2 regions of the Shewanella sp. MM_2022_3 genome follow, and region 1 is predicted to be linked to the other one. Evidence: predicted binding sites of a transcription regulator. Region 1 holds the regulator's gene; the other holds the start of a gene.
The links. The regulator MetJ, encoded in region 1, represses methionine synthesis genes. The targets are predictions, from matches to a motif close to TAGACGTCTAGACGTCTA.

Region 1 (8,938 bases):
GCTGACGGGTTCCGGCATCATTTTCAAGGCCATCAAACTGCTTATGTAACCAGCTTGGTAAGCTCACATTGGTCATGCCCGCAAAACGCTTTAACTGGGTAAAGTTAGTCACGGGTAAAATACCGGGTACGATTTCGACATCAATCCCCGCCGCAACACAGCGGTCGCGAAAACGCAGGTAAGATTCCACATCGAAGAAAAACTGGGTAATAGCACGGCTCGCACCGGCATCGATTTTACGCTTAAGGTTAATCAAATCCGCCTGAGCGTTAGCCGCATCTGGGTGCACTTCTGGATAAGCGGCGACCGAAATATCAAAGTCAGCCACTGAGCGCAGTAAGCGTACTAGATCCACCGCAAAGCGAGTCGGTTTTGGGCTGCCCGCAGGCAAGTCACCACGCAGCGCCACTATGTCGCGAATACCCGATTTCCAGTAATGCTTTGCCAGATCTAACAGCTCTTCATCACTGGCATCCACTAAGGTTAAGTGCGGCGCAGCGACTAGGTTGGTTTCTTGTTGAATACGTTCAATCACGCCGTGGGTACGGTCACGCACACCCGAGTTTGCCCCATAGGTTACTGAGACAAATTTAGGATTCAGCGGCTCTAAACGGCGGATAGAGTTCCACAGGATCTGTTCCATTTCGGGGGTTGATGGCGGGAAAAACTCAAAAGAAACATTAATATCGCCATTAAGTTCAGACAAACTTTGGTTTAGCGAATGTGAATGTTGTGCGTGATGAAAAGCCATGTGTATTTCCTCAACCGCCCGAGTGCGACACTTATCGCGACTGGTACGACTATTAATGCAGTAGTTTAATCCATATGGACGTTTGGACGTCTATATGTCCATATACTAGAGAAACTGGCTGTTAAGTCAAGCCAAAAAATCCCCCTTTTTGGCATTTTCTTATCCCTCGTTGATCACCTTGATTTTAGTCCTTATCTTCGCCAATAAAAAAGGACTCAAATGAGTCCTTTAAGCTTTTGAATTTAAATCTATTCTTGCAATAGATCGCGGCAGATCTGTGTTAGATCCGATTGTACAGCTGCTGCCGTCACTTCACGGCCCGCACCCGGCCCACGGATAATCAAAGGATTACCTTGATAGAAAGCTGAGCGGATCACAAACACATTGTCACCGGGCGTCAGATTGGCATAGGGGTGGCTCGCATCAATCCACTGTAATCCCACCTCGGCTTTAAGGACTGCGCCGCTATTATCCAAGGAGGCGACATATCTCAGCACTTTGTTTTGTTCCGCCGCTGCGCCATATTGCTGCAATAATTCATCATCCAGCTCACCGATGCGGGCAAGGAATTGCTCCAGTGGAATATCCGCTAAATGGGCAGGCACTAAGGAGCGCAGCTCAATATCCTCAAGCTCGATTTCTAGGCCGATTTCACGGGCTAAAATCAGCAACTTGCGCTGCATATCGCGACCAGAAAGATCGTCCCGAGGATCGGGTTCGGTAATCCCTAAACCACGTGCTTCAATCACTAATTCCGAGAAGGGTTTACTGGTATCGTATTTCTCAAATAACCAACACAGGGTGCCAGAGAAAATCCCACCCACGGCTTCAACGCTATCGCCACTGTTACGCAGATCGTTTAAGGCGTGCTGAATAGGTAAACCCGCGCCGCAGCTGGCGTTATAGCGCCAGAATAAACGGCGATAACCGAGTTGTTCTTTAAGCTCGCGATAAAAAGGCAGTGGGCCAGAACCCGCGAGTTTGTTTGCGCTGACCATATGGATGCCGCGCTCGAAAAACTCTGGGTATTGCAGGGTTAAACTGGCGCTGGCGCTGATATCTAATGCAATCAGTTCATCGCAGTTAAGTTGTTCTAATTGTTCAAATAGATGCTCGTACTGCCAAGGAGTCGCTTCAGTATCAAATTCCTGCTGCCAGCTTTCCAGATCCACCCCCGTAGACTTAATCAGGGCTTTACTGGAAGTAACCAGACCGACTAACTCGACTTGCGCTTCAAGCTCTTGATTTAACGAGGGAGAAACTGACTTAAACAGCTTCACCCACGCCTCGCCAATATTGCCCACACCCAGCAGCAATACGCCAATGCGTTTACGCGGGCCAGCACAGCGGCGATGCACTTTTTGTGTCAGCAGATTAACCTGCGACTGTGGCACTAAGGTCACCAAACTTAAGTCACCACTGAACAAGGGCTTAGCATCGCGGCTCAGTAAACGGGCAAAGCTGCGGCGATAATGCTCGGCATCGGCACTCACGAGTGCCACTAAGCCGAGTTCGGTATTAATTTGCAGATCTTTAATGCCGAGGGCTTCGGCCTGCGCATCCAATAATTTTTGTACTTGTTTTTGGTTTTCAGCGGTATAGGCAAGCTCAAGCCGTTGATGCGCCGATACCCAATGTGCCAGTGGTGTTAATCCCGCCTCCACCAATTGCTCGAGCAGACTGGCGACATCACCCGCGATCTTAAAGCCAAATAACACCACGGCATTTAGATTGGTCACCACGGGCGCACTCGCTGAGGAACTGTGCGGCGCAATCAGGGTAAAGTCGGTATGGGAGGCGTAGCTTGAACGCACAGCTAGGCTCACCTCAGTGTTAAACAGCGGCTGCAAAGTACGTGAATGCAACACGGGTGAGCCTAAACGCGCCAAGCGGTCCGCTTCAGCAAGTGACATGCTTTTCAGTAACTTGGCATCGTTGATCTTATTGGGATCGGCGTTAAATACCCCTTCAACGTCGGTCCAAATGGTCACGCGCTCAATATCGGCAAGGCTGGCAATTAAGCTGGCGCTAAAGTCAGAGCCATTGCGACCCAATAACAAGGTATCGCCACGCTCGTTGGCGCAGATAAAACCGGTGATCACTAAACGCTCGTTAGGATGCGCGGCCAGTAAGGCTTGCACTTTGGCGCGGGATTCTTGCACACGGATTTGCGGCACAGCGGCCTCATCTGCCACTAAAATCGAGCAGGCATCCACATGACTTGCGGCCACGCCAGATTCACGCAGCAGCGCTGCCATCAGACGCGCTGACCAACGCTCACCAAAACTCACCACATGACTAATTTGGTAATCGTTACGGGAATCTAAAGATAATAGACTGATTAACTGGGCTTTATCCGTCGTTAAACGCTCACGTAAATCCCGCGCCTGCTCGTTAGATAACAGCTGCTCAATCAAGCCCTGCTGATAGCTGATAAGGACTTGTAACTCTTCCTGCCATAATTGGTTGCTATCGCGCAGGGACAATAATTTATATAAAAAGTTAGTGGTTTTACCCGCGGCAGACACCACCACCAGATCATCACTATGGCCATGGGTTAACAGAATATGGGCGACTCGGCGATAACAATCGGCATCGGCTAAACTGGAACCACCAAATTTATGTAAGTGACAACGTGCCATCTATTATTCCTCTACTGACAAGCCGCGACGGCGGCCAATCCTGCTTGAATATCTGCAACTAAGTCGTCGGCATCTTCAATACCAACCGACAAACGTAATAGGGTGTCTTTAATACCAGCTTCAAAACGCGCTTGCGGCTCCATCGCCCTGTGGGTCATGGTCGCGGGCACGGCTACGAGACTCTCGACGCCGCCTAAACTCTCAGCCACGCTGAATAAACTTAACGCATCTAAAAAGGCGACCACTTCGGCCTCGCCGCCCTTAAGCTCAAAACTCAGCATAGCGCCAAAACCTTTTTGTTGCTTGACGGCAATGGCATGGCCGGGATGATCCGCAAGACCTGGGTAATACACTTTGCTCACCACAGGACTACTCGTCAGCACGTCCACAATACGCTGGGCATTGTTTTGGTGCTCACGAATGCGCACGGCTAAGGTACGCAGACCGCGCAGGGTTTGATAACTGTCGAAGGCTGAACCCGTTAAGCCCAAGGTGTTTGACCACCAATGTAAGGTCTCGCCGAGTTGAGGATCTTTGGCGATCACCGCGCCGCCCACCACATCGCTGTGACCATTGATGTACTTAGTGGTGGAGTGGATAACGATATCGGCACCCAGTAATAGCGGTTGCTGCAAAATTGGCGAGAGGAAAGTGTTGTCCACTACCACTAACGCGCCCACACCGTGGCTCGCCTTGGCGATAGATTCGATATCGACGACTCGCAGCAGAGGGTTAGATGGGGTTTCAATCCACACCATCTTAGGTTGCTGGGCGATGGCTTGCTCAAGCGCTTGGGCGTCGGTTTGATCGACCACCAGCAGTTTAAATTGGCCTTTTTTCGCGAGGTTGGTGAATAAACGGTAAGAGCCACCGTAACAATCGTGGGGCACCACCAGTAAATCATCTGGTCCCAGTAAAGTGGTCACTAAGGTAATGGCTGCCATGCCAGTACAAGTCACTACACCGGTTGCGCCCTTTTCCAGCTTAGCTAGGGCATCACCTAGGATGCTGCGGGTAGGATTGCCGGAACGGCTGTAATCAAATTCACGAGGATTTTTATGACCATCGAAGGCGTAATTCGTCGACAGGTAAATTGGCGGCACCACAGCGCCATACTGAGTATCACTTTCGATACCCTGACGCACTGCCAATGTGGCTAATTGACGTTCGGTCACTAATTTACCTGCGGTCATCGGGAACTCCTAAGTTCACAAAGAGATGTCTGGACGTCTAAATGTACCTAAGCCCAGTGGTATCGTCAATAGGCGTTAAGACGTTTAGACGTCTAAACATAAAGAAATCTGTTTGCAATCACTAAGAAATAGTAGCAATAATTTGACTGTAATCTGTAAGGGTTTAAAATCTGCCCCGAATTTAGCGTTATAACAGGTGAGTCAATGACTGAATGGAATGGGGAATACATCAGCCCCTATGCTGAACATGGCAAGAAGAATGAACAAGTAAAGAAAATTACTGTGTCTATTCCGCTCAAAGTGCTAAAAGTCCTCACGGATGAACGTACCCGTCGTCAGGTCAACAACCTGCGCCACGCAACGAATAGCGAACTGTTGTGCGAAGCATTTTTGCATGCCTACACTGGCCAGCCTCTGCCTGATGATACCGATCTGTCGAAAGAGTGCCCAGACAGCATCCCCGCTGAAGCGAAGCGGTTGATGGACGAAATGGGGATCGAGTGGGAAGATATGGAATAACGCTCAGGCGTCCATAATCCTGCCGCACCTAATCATTAGGGATCGTTAATACTCATCTTGCCTGATGGGTTAGAGTAACGATCCCTATTTTGTTTTGATGGAATCCTATGTTCTCCTTGATAGATCCACAAACGCTCGCTATTGCGTCTGTGATTGTGTTTTTAGGTGCCCTCACCCAAAGTCTGATTGGCTTTGGCCTTGCTGTGGTGGCGAGTCCGCTGCTGTATATTGTCGACCCCGAATTAGTGCCCGCCCCCGTGATTGTGATGGGCTTTTCCATCGCGCTACTCACCCTATTGCGTGAACGCGGCCATTTAGAATTCAATGGCTTGCAATACGCGCTTATCGGTCGAGTACCCGGAGGTTTTATCGGTGCCAGCCTGTTGCTGTTTGCGCCGCAGCCGATTCTTGGTTTAGCGATTGCAGCCATTGTGGCAGTCGCCGTGGTGCTGAGTCTGTATAAATTTAGCTTGCCAGTGAATAAAGCGACGCTATTTGGCGCGGGCGTGATATCGGGGATCTTCGGTAATATTGCCGCCATTGGTGGTCCGCCGATGGCGATTCTGTTGGCTGGTAAGGATGCCTCAAAGTTTCGCGCCGCACTATCAGCCTTCTTTATCTTCAGCTCGACCATAGCGCTGGTCATTCTTGGGGTGACGGGCCTGCTCGAAGTTAAGCATTTATGGTTATCCCTGATGCTGTTGCCCTCAGTGTTTTTAGGCTATTTAGTGGCGGGCAAACTGGTGGGGAATGTGGATAAGCATAAGACCAAGATGGCGACCTTAGCCCTCTGTGCTATCAGCGCCTTAGTGCTTACGGTGAAATCTGTGATTGAGCTATTGCCGCAATAATCCTCTGCCAATTGCCGCCATAAAAAAGCACCGTTACCGGTGCTTTTTGCTTGCAGGGATGCGTGTTGTAACCCATTTGAGTATCACTTAATCGTATTAAAGTAATACTCATATTTGTTGCGCTAGTTTGAATGCCATGGGTTAGAGCATTCGCTAACATCACTTAGCTCAGGTAGCTTTGTCCTGCATACACGATAAAGTGTCTCAGTGCTAACACGCCGGTTAAGCTGGCGCAGGCCACCATAATCATCGCGCCCTTGCTGTGGCGAGTTGCGGCAGGCAACAGCATAAACAGCAATGGCACACCAAAGCCAATCCCGACCACGCCAATCCAGAATACGCTTGCCCACACGCCAGAGGTGAGTGATGCCAGCGCCGCAGCCGCCGCACCGCCCTTAAAGTACAAGGCGCAGAACAACATAAACAGGAACATGATTTCGATTGCCATCACTGGCAGCTCTAAGCCATGCATTTTGGCTAAGGTCTTGTCGTGACTATCGGTTTTGAACATCACCAGCGCCAGCACCGCATTGGCCGCAGCGCCCGCCGATAAACCAGATACCAAGAACAGCGCTGGTAATACCGCAGTGTTCAGCATCGGATAGGCATTCATCGCCGAAATTAAGAAGCCAGTGTATGCGCCTACACCGATCGCGAGGACAAACAATAGCACTTCAATCAGCTTTCTAAAGGGCATCAGCAGCTTAGCGATAGGCACTAAGAAACCTAAGCCCCACTTTGGCAAATCGTCACGCAGCACAAGAATCGCGTAGGCAAATGCCAAGGGTGAGTAAGCCAGTAGCGCTAGTACCCCAATCGCCATAACGGACTGGAAGTTGTAGTTAATTAAAATCAACCAGAAGTGGAAAGGCTTAGTTAAATCAAACACTAAACAAGCCAAACCTAAGCTGATGGCCACAGGGCCAATAATCGCCGCGGCCTTGAGAATATTGCTCTCAATTTGCGTTTTTTCTTGATTGAACCAACGCAAACCAATGCCAATCAGCAAACTTCCGGCGGATAAACCCGCCATAAACAGATACACGGCGATGACCCAGTGCCAAGTGACGGGATCATATTGTGCCATATCGCCCCAAGTATTGTTCATAATCAAATCCCCCCTCTTTTGGTAGGAACGCGATATACCCTAGGATGAGTGCCTAAATGGGTCTTATCTTGGTAAGTGATCTTAGTGTTAAGCAGTTTTGCCACATCACTTTGTGGATCGTTAGCATCGCCAAACACCAATGCATCGGTCGGACATACAGTCACGCAGGCTGGTTGTTCTCCACGGGCCAAGCGGGTGTCCTTACAGAAGTTACACTTGTCAGCCACTTTGGTTTCGGGATTCATAAAACGCACTTTGTAGGGGCACGCCGCCACGCAGTACATACAACCCACACACTTGTCGCCGTGGATAGAGACAATGCCGTCCTCGCCAACGTAGGCCGCGCCCGTTGGACACACCTTCACACAGGGCGCATCTTCACACTGCTGACACGACACTCTGTGGTACTTAAAGTGCAGATGTGGCATTTCGCCATAGGGCCCTTCGACTCTCACCTGTAAACGGGTCACCCCTTCTGGTACGCCGTTTTCACTGCGGCAAGCCACGTTACAGGCTTGGCAGCCGATGCACTTGTTCTCATCGTGCACCATCACATATCTTTTAGTCATTTGAGCCTCCAATTAGCGTTTTGCCAGCGTGACGCCAGTGGTGTGTACTGTCATGCCACACACAGGTGCGGTAACGTGGGGCAATAAGTTTCCACAGTGGATACCTTTGCCTGTCGCTCTGACCAACTCTTTGTTTTTAGAGCCAAAGCCCATATAAGCAAACACGGTATCGGGGCGAATGCCCGGGGTGACTAACGCATGGCCTTCTTCTGTACCTACGCTACTGGTTAAGCGGATAGGGTCACCATTGCTGATGCCTAATTTGCTCGCGGTATCTGGGTGAACCCATACGGCGTTATCCGACATCAAATTCGCCAGCATGGGCACATTGTGGGTCGCGCCATTGGTATGTACCGCAACCTTACCTTGGATAAAGTAGAGTTCATTAGGCTTTTTAAGCTGCACTTCGCGGAACTTAATCACCCCGCGTCCTGGCGCCATGGCTTCAACCTTGGCTGAGGTCAATTCAATCTTGCCGCTTGGGGTTTTAAAGCTGAGTAAACTGCCGTAGGTGCCGTCTTCATCCACGGGTTTGGCATTGGCGTAAGCCTTAGTAAATTCGGCCACCATTTTAGGTTCGCGCAGCATTATCGGCTTACCGAAGCTGACAAAACCTTCGTCTTTGATCCGGCGTAGCAGATCTGTGTCGCGGTTTACCTGCAACAGTTGCAGGGTTTCCATGTTGTCCCAAGGGTAGAATTCACTCAGGCCCAATTTGTGGCCAATATCCTTAAAGATTTGCCATGAAGGACGAGTATCCCCTAAGGTTTCAACTACCCGTTGGCGCACATAGTAGGCAGGGTTTTTACCTGACTTGTCGGCGATTTCCTCATCGCGTTCAAGGTAAGTTGACTCAGGTAAAATCACGTCGGCATAGGCGGCGGTTTCGCTGATATACACATCGCACACGGCAACAAAGTCGAGATTTTTCAAGGCTTCGACCACACGCGCTCTGTCGGTCATGGTTTGCATTGGGTTAGTACGGGACATCACCCAACCGTGTAATTGGTAGGGCACGGCACTTAAGGTCGCATCGAGGATGGTTTGATAAATCCCGCCCGCTGACCACATCATGGCGTACTGCTCTTCCACTTGGTCGATACGTTTTGCCGCTGGTTTTGGCATATCTTTCACGCCGGGTTTACCCAGCACAGGCGACACATCTTCACCCGCGAGCTTGTTATAATCGCTAGGCTTTTGACCTAGGTAGATACCGCCCTTACGCTCAATATTGCCAATCAATATGTTGGCAGCGTAAAGCGCGCGGCGCATTTCAAACTCTTCGGTGGTAAAGGTGGCTCGGTG
Region 2 (8,938 bases), on a different contig from region 1:
ATTTAGCACCTCTTTTTGAGTATTTATTCTTGGCGTATTGGGATTTGGCTGCTTTACTTAACCTACTTATTTATCAAATTTGTATTGTTTTTAGCGCGGGATGTACACTGCCATGGTGGATGATGATTGGTGTGATGGATCGCATTTTATCGAACATGCCAAATTTCTGGCTGCTCTTCTAGATTCTCTGGAGGATCAAATTTCGGTAATTGATAGTACAGGTGTCATACAATTTACCAATCTTTCATGGAATCGGTTTGCCGAGCAAAATGGTATGCCGAAGGGCTATAATTGGATTGGGACAAACTATATGAATGTGTGTGCAGGTTCTGATGAGCCGCTTGCACTAACCGCATTTGAGGGTATTCGCCGAGTTATTCAGCATGACCAAGAGCGATTTTCTATGGAGTACCCTTGCCATAGTCCTGATATCTTAAGATATTTTCTGATGCGAGTCGTCTCAGTTCAAGGCCAAGGCGTTGAACCCGGTTATTACGTTATTTCCCATGCCAATATTACTGAGCGTAAACTACTGGAGCTAGAGATAGCGGATTTATCTGAACACGATGCATTAACTGGCTTAGCCAATAGGCGGTTATTTAGTCGTTTTTTGCACAACGAGTGGCGTCGAAGTCAGCGAGAGCAAACCCCGCTTTCCCTTCTTATGCTGGATTTGGATAATTTCAAGGCATGTAATGATCACCTTGGCCATCAGATGGGGGATGATTCGTTACAGATGGTGGGAAGAGTGTTGAAGTCTTTCTGCCAACGTCCTGCTGACTTACCTTGCCGGTTTGGGGGAGACGAGTTTGCGTTAATCCTAGGCAATACGGATAGAGAAAATGCTCAACAGATTGCTGAGAAGATCTGTCAAGCAATTAAAGCATTGGATATTGTTATCGAGGGAGATACTCGATTGAGTGCGAGTGTTGGGGTTGCGACTCTCTGTGCAGGAATTCGTGATTCTGAAACTCTGTTACTTAGTGCAGCCGATGCGGCGTTATATGTTGCTAAGCGGGCTGGTAAAGACTGTTGCCATGGTGTGCATTTAGAGCCTTGTTTTACGGAATAATAGGAAGATAGTCTCAATACTAGACTCGTCACCTAATATTCGATTGTACTTATCATTTTAAAAAGTTAAAGGTTGTAACCTTTGTCATTGGAAACAAAAAACCGCCCTTAGGCGGTTTTTTTACAAGCGAAAGCATGGGGATAATGCAGATTATAGACCTGCATCGGCGAGCAGTGCGTCAGCTTTATCCGTCGCTTCCCATGGGAACTCGCTGCGGCCAAAGTGACCATAAGCGGCAGTCGCTTGGTAAATTGGACGAGCTAAGTTCAACATTTCAGTTAGGCCGTATGGGCGCAGGTCGAAGTGTTGACGGACTAACTTGATTAAGACTTCTTCAGATACTTTACCCGTACCGAAAGTCTCAACACTGATAGAAGTCGGTTCAGCTACACCGATAGCGTAAGACACTTGGATCTCACAACGGTCTGCCAGACCCGCTGCTACGATGTTTTTCGCAACGTAACGGGCAGCGTAAGCAGCACTACGGTCTACTTTTGATGGGTCTTTACCAGAGAATGCACCACCACCGTGACGCGCCATACCGCCGTAGGTATCCACAATGATCTTACGACCGGTTAAACCACAGTCACCCATTGGACCACCGATAACGAAACGGCCAGTTGGGTTAATGAAGTATTTAGTGTCCTTGCTCAGCCATTGTGCTGGCAGAACTGGTTTGATGATGGTTTCCATCACGCCTTCAATCAAATCCGCTTGGGCGATATCAGGGCTGTGTTGGGTAGACAGTACGATCGCATCGATACCAACAATCTTGTTGTCTTCGTAAGCGAAGGTAACTTGGCTTTTCGCATCTGGGCGTAACCATGGCAGAGTGCCGTTTTTACGCACTTCAGATTGACGCTTCACTAATGCGTGGGCATAAGTAATAGGCGCTGGCATCAGAATGTCAGTTTCGTTGCTGGCATAACCAAACATTAAACCTTGGTCGCCGGCACCTTGCTCTTTTGGATCGGCGCGGTCAACACCTTGGTTGATGTCTGGAGACTGTTTACCAATCGCGTTTAATACGGCGCAAGAATCGGCATCGAAGCCCATATCAGAATGGATATAACCAATTTCACGAACCGTTTTACGGGTCAGCTCTTCAATATCAACCCAGGCAGAGGTGGTCACTTCGCCACCTACTAATACCATGCCAGTTTTGACATACGTTTCGCACGCGACACGTGCTTTAGGATCTTGGGCCAGAATCGCGTCTAGCACAGCATCAGAAATCTGATCTGCAATTTTATCGGGATGACCTTCTGAGACCGACTCAGAAGTAAACAAGTGCTTTGCCATAGTAGGAAAATCTCGTTGTTAGCAATCAAACGTGTAGAAGCATCTACATCTAGACGGCTATTTTAGTGGAATTTCATCGCCATGACACCCCCAAAGCTAAATATTTCTGTACTTAGTGAGGTAAATCTCAGCTTTAAAATTTGAACTAAAAAGCATGTTAGTCATTTAACTGATTGAAAATAATTAATTAAAAGTGTTTAAAATCCATCTAATTCCGTTAAGGATACGCGGCGGCATTTCCTCTTTTCCACCGAGACGTGCTTTGGGGGAAATTGTACAGAGTATTGTCATAGCGACTTAAACTACGAATCATTGGCTTGAATAGTTCATCCTTAAGCCATTTTTTATCGCAAAAAGTTCTATTGGCGATGGTAAGGCGAGATTGTGATGAATTTTCGTTTGCGTCGCTTCGCTATGTAGGGGAAAATATGCGTCCAAATTGCCCGCTAGACCCCACAAATTAAGCAGGAGAGAGCATGTCTTCCCGTAAAGTACTCGCCAACGCAATCCGTGCGTTAAGTATGGATGCAGTTCAAAAAGCAAACTCAGGCCACCCAGGCGCCCCAATGGGCATGGCAGATATTGCTGAAGTGCTGTGGAATGATTTCCTTAAGCACAACCCGAACAATCCGAAATGGGTCGATAGAGATCGCTTTATCCTCTCTAACGGTCACGGCTCTATGCTGATCTACTCTTTATTACACCTCACTGGCTACGACCTGCCAATGGATGAACTGAAGCAATTCCGTCAGTTACATTCTAAAACCCCAGGTCACCCTGAATACGGTTACACCCCAGGTGTTGAAACCACCACGGGTCCATTAGGTGCGGGGATCAGCAACGCTGTGGGTATGGCGATTGCAGAAAAAACCTTAGCGGCACAGTTTAACCGTGAAGGTCACGAGATTGTTGACCACTACACTTACTGCTTCCTTGGCGATGGCTGCTTGATGGAAGGTATTTCCCACGAAGCGTGTTCTCTGGCTGGTACCTTAGGCCTAGGCAAACTGATCGCATTTTGGGATGACAACGGCATCTCTATCGACGGCCATGTTGAAGGCTGGTTTACCGATGACACGCCAAAACGTTTCGAATCATACGGCTGGCACGTGATTGCTGACGTAGATGGTCACGATAGCGATGCGATTCGCGCTGCTATCGAAGCGGCTAAAGCGGTCACCGATAAACCAACCATGATCTGCTGCAAAACCATTATCGGTTTTGGTTCGCCAAACAAATCTGGCAGCCACGATTGCCACGGCGCGCCATTAGGTGATGCGGAAATCGCCGCGGCCCGTGAATTCTTAGGCTGGCCACATGCGCCATTCGAAATCCCTGCCGATGTATACGCTGGTTGGGATGCTAAAGAAGTGGGAGCCGCCCGTGAAGCGGCATGGAACGATAAGTTTGCCGCTTACGCTAAAGCATATCCAGAACTGGCGGCAGAATATGAGCGCCGTGTACTGAAAGGTGAATTACCAGCCGATTTCGAAGCCAAAGCACAAGCCTTTATCCAAGAATGCCAAGCCAAAGGCGAAGGTATTGCGAGCCGTAAAGCGTCACAAAACGCGATTGCAGCCTTTGGCGCTATGCTGCCTGAACTGTTAGGCGGCTCAGCAGACTTAGCGGGTTCTAACCTCACCTTGTGGGCAGGTTCTAAAGGGATTCAAGACGATCCAGCGGGTAACTACGTGTACTACGGTGTGCGTGAATTCGGTATGAGCGGCATCATGAACGGTGTGTCTCTGCACGGTGGTTTCATCAACTACGGCGCGACTTTCATGATGTTCATGGAATACGCACGCAACGCTGTACGTATGTCTGCACTGATGGGCATTCAAAACATCTTCGTTTACACCCATGACTCTATCGGTCAAGGTGAAGACGGCCCAACTCACCAACCCGTTGAGCAATTAGCTAACCTGCGTATGACGCCAAACATGGCGGTATGGCGCCCATGTGACGCGGCTGAAACCGCAGTAGCGTGGAAAGCGGCTATCGAACGTCGCCATGCTCCAACATCACTGATCTTCAGCCGTCAAAACCTGAAGGCTCAAGCACGTACTGCTGAGCAATTAGCCAATGTGGCAAAAGGCGCTTACGTACTGCAAGACTGTGCAGGTACACCTGAGTACATTCTGATCGCTACTGGTAGTGAAGTGCAATTGGCGGTAGAAGCTGCTGCGGCCCTGACTGAACAAGGCAAACAAGTTCGCGTGGTATCTATGCCATCAAACACTGAGTTTGATAAGCAAGATGCTGCTTACAAAGAATCTGTACTGCCAAAAGCCGTAACTAAACGTATTGCTATCGAAGCGGCCCATACTGACTTCTGGTACAAGTATGTTGGTTTCGAAGGCACAGTTGTGGGCATGACTACTTTTGGTGAGTCTGCGCCAGGCAACGTGCTGCTGAAGCACTTCGGTTTCACCGTTGAAAATGTGCTGAACGCTGCAAAATCACTAGGCTAATTGTTTAGGTGATGGGATTACCGACAAAAGGTTAAACTTTTGAAAGGTTAATCTGTATAATGCGGCCTGCAATCGTTTGCAGGCCGTTTTTGTATATGCAGTATTGTTAAGAGGAAATAAAGACCTCAATGATCCGAGTCGCAATCAATGGTTATGGTCGTATTGGCCGCTCAATCCTTCGTGCTTTATATGAGTCCGGAAAACGCCAGCAAATCCAAATTGTCGCAATCAATGAGTTGGCTAAGCCTGAAGCCATTGTCCATTTGACCCAGTACGATACTACCCACGGTCGATTTCAGCCCAGAGTCAAATTAGTCGATGATCAGATGCTGATCGGCGATGACGCCATCAAAATTCTCCATGAACCTGATCCAGCCAAGCTACCTTGGCGCGAGATGGACATCGATATCGTCTATGAAGCGACAGGTGCCATTTTAGATCGACAAAGCTGCGAGGCCCATATCCACGCGGGTGCCAAACAAGTCTTAATCAGTCATCCTTCATCGGCCGATGTCGACGGCACTATCGTTTACGGTGTGAATCAAGACTTACTGCGCGCCGAGCATACTGTGGTCTCCAATGCTTCTTGTACCACCAACTGTATCGTGCCTGTGATTGATGTACTGGATAAACACTTTGGCGTGAAAAGTGGCGCGATTACCACCATTCATTCGGCGATGAACGATCAGCAAGTGATTGATGCCTATCATGATGACTTACGCCGCACCCGAGCGGCTGGGCAGTCAATTATCCCTGTCGACACTAAACTTGCCCGCGGTATTGAGCGGATTTTGCCGCATATGAAGGACAAGTTTGAGGCGATTTCGGTGCGCGTTCCCACGATCAACGTTACCGCTATCGATCTTTCGGTAACATTAGATAAAACAGTGGATATTGCGACCGTCAATCAAGTGTTAGAATTGGCCGCCAATGGACGATTTAACGGCATCTTAGGCTATACTGACGAGCCGCTGGTATCCTGTGATTTTAACCATGATCCGCGCTCCAGTATTGTCGATGGCACCCAGACTCGGGTGAGCGCAGGGCAGTTGGTTAAACTGTTGCTGTGGTGCGATAACGAGTGGGGCTTTGCCAATCGCATGTTAGATACCAGTTTGGCGATGATTGCAGCTAAACAAAGCTGAAGATAAGAATTGATACCAATGGGTTAAAGCGTAGTGGCCAATTCGACGGGATGTCGAGTGCCGAATCGCCATCTACACTAACCGATTGATGAAAAACCAGTTTGTTTTTTGATTATAAAAGGAAGCGTTACCATGGCAATTATCAATATGTCAGATTTAGATCTCCAAGGTAAGCGAGTGCTTATTCGTGAAGATCTCAATGTGCCTGTCAGCAACGGCGTCGTCACCAGTGATGCACGTCTGCGTGCCTCACTCCCTACTATCGAGTTAGCCCTTGCTAAAGGCGCGGCGGTAATGGTGATGTCTCACTTAGGTCGTCCAACCGAAGGTGAGTACAACAGTGAATTCTCCATGCAACCTGTAGTCGATTACTTGGCCAAAGCCCTGTCTTGCACCGTCCGTTTAGCGACCGACTATTTAGACGGCGTTGAAGTTGCGGTAGGCGAAGTGGTTGTGTTTGAAAACGTTCGCTTTAACAAAGGCGAGAAGAAAAACGATGAAGTGCTGTCAAAGAAAATGGCAGCCTTATGTGATGTGTATGTGATGGATGCTTTTGGCACGGCTCACCGCGCAGAAGCCTCAACCAATGGCGTTGGTTTATACGCGCCAATCGCCTGTGCTGGTCCATTACTGGCCCAAGAGTTAGATGCTTTAGGTAAGGCGTTAGATAATCCAGCGCGTCCATTAGTGGCAATTGTTGGCGGCTCTAAAGTGTCAACTAAGCTGACTGTGCTAGAAAGTTTATCCGGTATTGTGGATCAATTAGTGGTTGGCGGTGGTATCGCCAATACCTTTATCGCTGCGGCGGGCCACAATGTAGGTAAATCCTTATACGAAGCGGATTTAATTGATGAAGCTAAGCGCTTAGTGGCGAACGCCCAAAGCCGCGGTGGCGACATTCCTGTGCCTACTGATGTGGTTGTTGCGGGTGAGTTTAGCCCTACAGCTGCTGCGACCTTAAAAGCGGTCAATGAAGTAGGCGATAGCGACATGATTTTCGACATCGGTCCCGACAGCGCCGAAGCCTTAGCGAAAATCATTGAGTCTGCTGGCACTATCGTATGGAACGGCCCTGTGGGCGTGTTCGAGTTCGACCAATTCGGTGAAGGCACTAAGCGTATCGCGCAAGCTATCGCTGATTCTAAAGCCTTCTCTATCGCTGGCGGTGGTGACACCTTAGCGGCGGTCGATAAATACGGTATCGCCGATAAAGTCTCTTACATCTCTACTGGTGGTGGTGCTTTCCTCGAGTTCCTCGAAGGTAAAGAGTTACCCGCTGTAGCTATGTTGAAAAAACGCGGTGCCTAACATTGAGTTAGGTATTGCGCTGTCGCGGCACTGCGCCGCGACAGCACAAAAATGATAAAAAATTATAAAAAAACCGCTCCTTCTCTAAAGGGATTTACACATCACTAGAGCGATTGAGCATAAAAATCCATCCAAACGATAGCGACCTCGGTGACCCAGCGTTAATGTGAAGTCACCCTATTATTGGAGTTAAAAAAATGGCGTTAATTTCCCTACGACAACTACTCGATCACGCGGCAGAGCATGGATACGGTGTGCCAGCGTTCAACGTAAACAACCTTGAGCAAATGCGCGCCATCATGCAGGCCGCAGAAGCCACCGACAGCCCTGTTATCGTGCAAGCCTCTGCGGGTGCGCGTAAATATGCGCGTCCACAATTCTTAAAATACCTGATGACGGCTGCACTTGAGCAGTATCCCGATATCCCAGTCTGTATTCACCAAGACCATGGTACTGACCCTGATATCTGTCAGCGTTCTATCCAATTAGGTATGTCATCAGTAATGATGGACGGCTCATTAATGGCCGATGGTAAAACCCCTGCTTCTTACGAGTACAACGTTGATGTAACTCGCAGAACCGTAGCATTCGCCCACGCGTGTGGTGTGTCTGTTGAGGGCGAAATCGGTTGTTTAGGCAGCTTAGAAACCGGTACAGCCGGTGAAGAAGACGGTGTGGGCGCAGAAGGAGTATTGAGCCACGATCAACTGCTGACCAGCCCAGAAGAAGCGGCACGCTTTGTTGCCGATACCCATGTTGATGCGCTAGCGATTGCAATTGGTACTAGCCACGGTGCATACAAGTTCAGCCGTAAACCAACGGGTGATGTACTGCGTATCGACCGCATCAAAGAAATCCATGCCCGCATTCCTAACACTCACTTAGTGATGCACGGTTCATCTTCAGTGCCGCAAGAATGGCTTAAAATCATCAACCAATACGGTGGTCAAATTCCTGAAACTTACGGTGTGCCATTAGAAGAAATCGTTGAAGGTATCAAACACGGCGTGCGTAAAGTGAACATCGATACCGACCTGCGCTTAGCGTCTACTGGTGCAGTACGTAAATACTTGGCCGAACACCCAAGCGAGTTCGACCCACGTAAGTTCCTGAAAGCCTCTATGGAAGCGATGGCAGACATCTGTACCGTTCGCTACGAAGCCTTTGGTTGTGCGGGTCAAGCTTCTAAGATTAAGCCTTTGTCTTTACAAGCAATGTACAAAGCGTATCAATCAGGTGCCTTAGATCCTAAGATCAATCTGTAAGCTTTAAATCACTTTTCAAAGCCCGCTGATTAGCGGGCTTTTTTATTTTACTTTAATAAGTTAGCTACTTTTTATTATAACTTGAATGCGTTTTTTTCTGATACTTATGTTGGCTTTGGGTTTTGTATGTTAAGTATCTTTGGTGGGGTTATGTGATTTTGATCGAGTCAATTGGATTGCCAATAGTCGAAAAATCTTCACAATAACCGAGCTAAATTATCGATTTGTTGAATGGAATGTCTGGAGAAGTACTGTTGTCCTCATTTTTTGGGTTTCTGTTGCTGTTAAGCATCTTGGTTTTTTGTGTTTATCTAGTCAAACTCACGATAACTTACCAAGCAAAGGTGAAGTCATTTCAGACTGAACTTACTCAGG

Region 2: metK (methionine adenosyltransferase) is a predicted target of MetJ. The motif match lies at 2,417-2,434, and genes of this name have one in related genera.

Annotation. Positions count from the first base shown of each region.
Region 1 covers NZ_JAKZGV010000001.1:123,564-132,501, forward strand. The annotation lists gene metF (methylenetetrahydrofolate reductase) at 1-751, opposite strand, end outside; gene MMG82_RS00560 (bifunctional aspartate kinase/homoserine dehydrogenase II) at 1,000-3,393, opposite strand; gene metB (cystathionine gamma-synthase) at 3,405-4,568, opposite strand; gene metJ (met regulon transcriptional regulator MetJ) at 4,791-5,105, shown strand; gene MMG82_RS00575 (sulfite exporter TauE/SafE family protein) at 5,213-5,956, shown strand; gene nrfD (NrfD/PsrC family molybdoenzyme membrane anchor subunit) at 6,120-7,064, opposite strand; gene MMG82_RS00585 (4Fe-4S dicluster domain-containing protein) at 7,067-7,633, opposite strand; gene phsA (thiosulfate reductase PhsA) at 7,646-8,938, opposite strand, start outside.
Region 2 covers NZ_JAKZGV010000009.1:44,704-53,641, reverse strand. The annotation lists gene MMG82_RS07640 (sensor domain-containing diguanylate cyclase) at 101-1,072, shown strand; gene metK (methionine adenosyltransferase) at 1,223-2,374, opposite strand; gene tkt (transketolase) at 2,851-4,845, shown strand; gene epd (erythrose-4-phosphate dehydrogenase) at 4,974-5,990, shown strand; gene MMG82_RS07620 (phosphoglycerate kinase) at 6,123-7,298, shown strand; gene fba (class II fructose-bisphosphate aldolase) at 7,496-8,563, shown strand; gene MMG82_RS07610 (helix-turn-helix domain-containing protein) at 8,908-8,938, shown strand, end outside.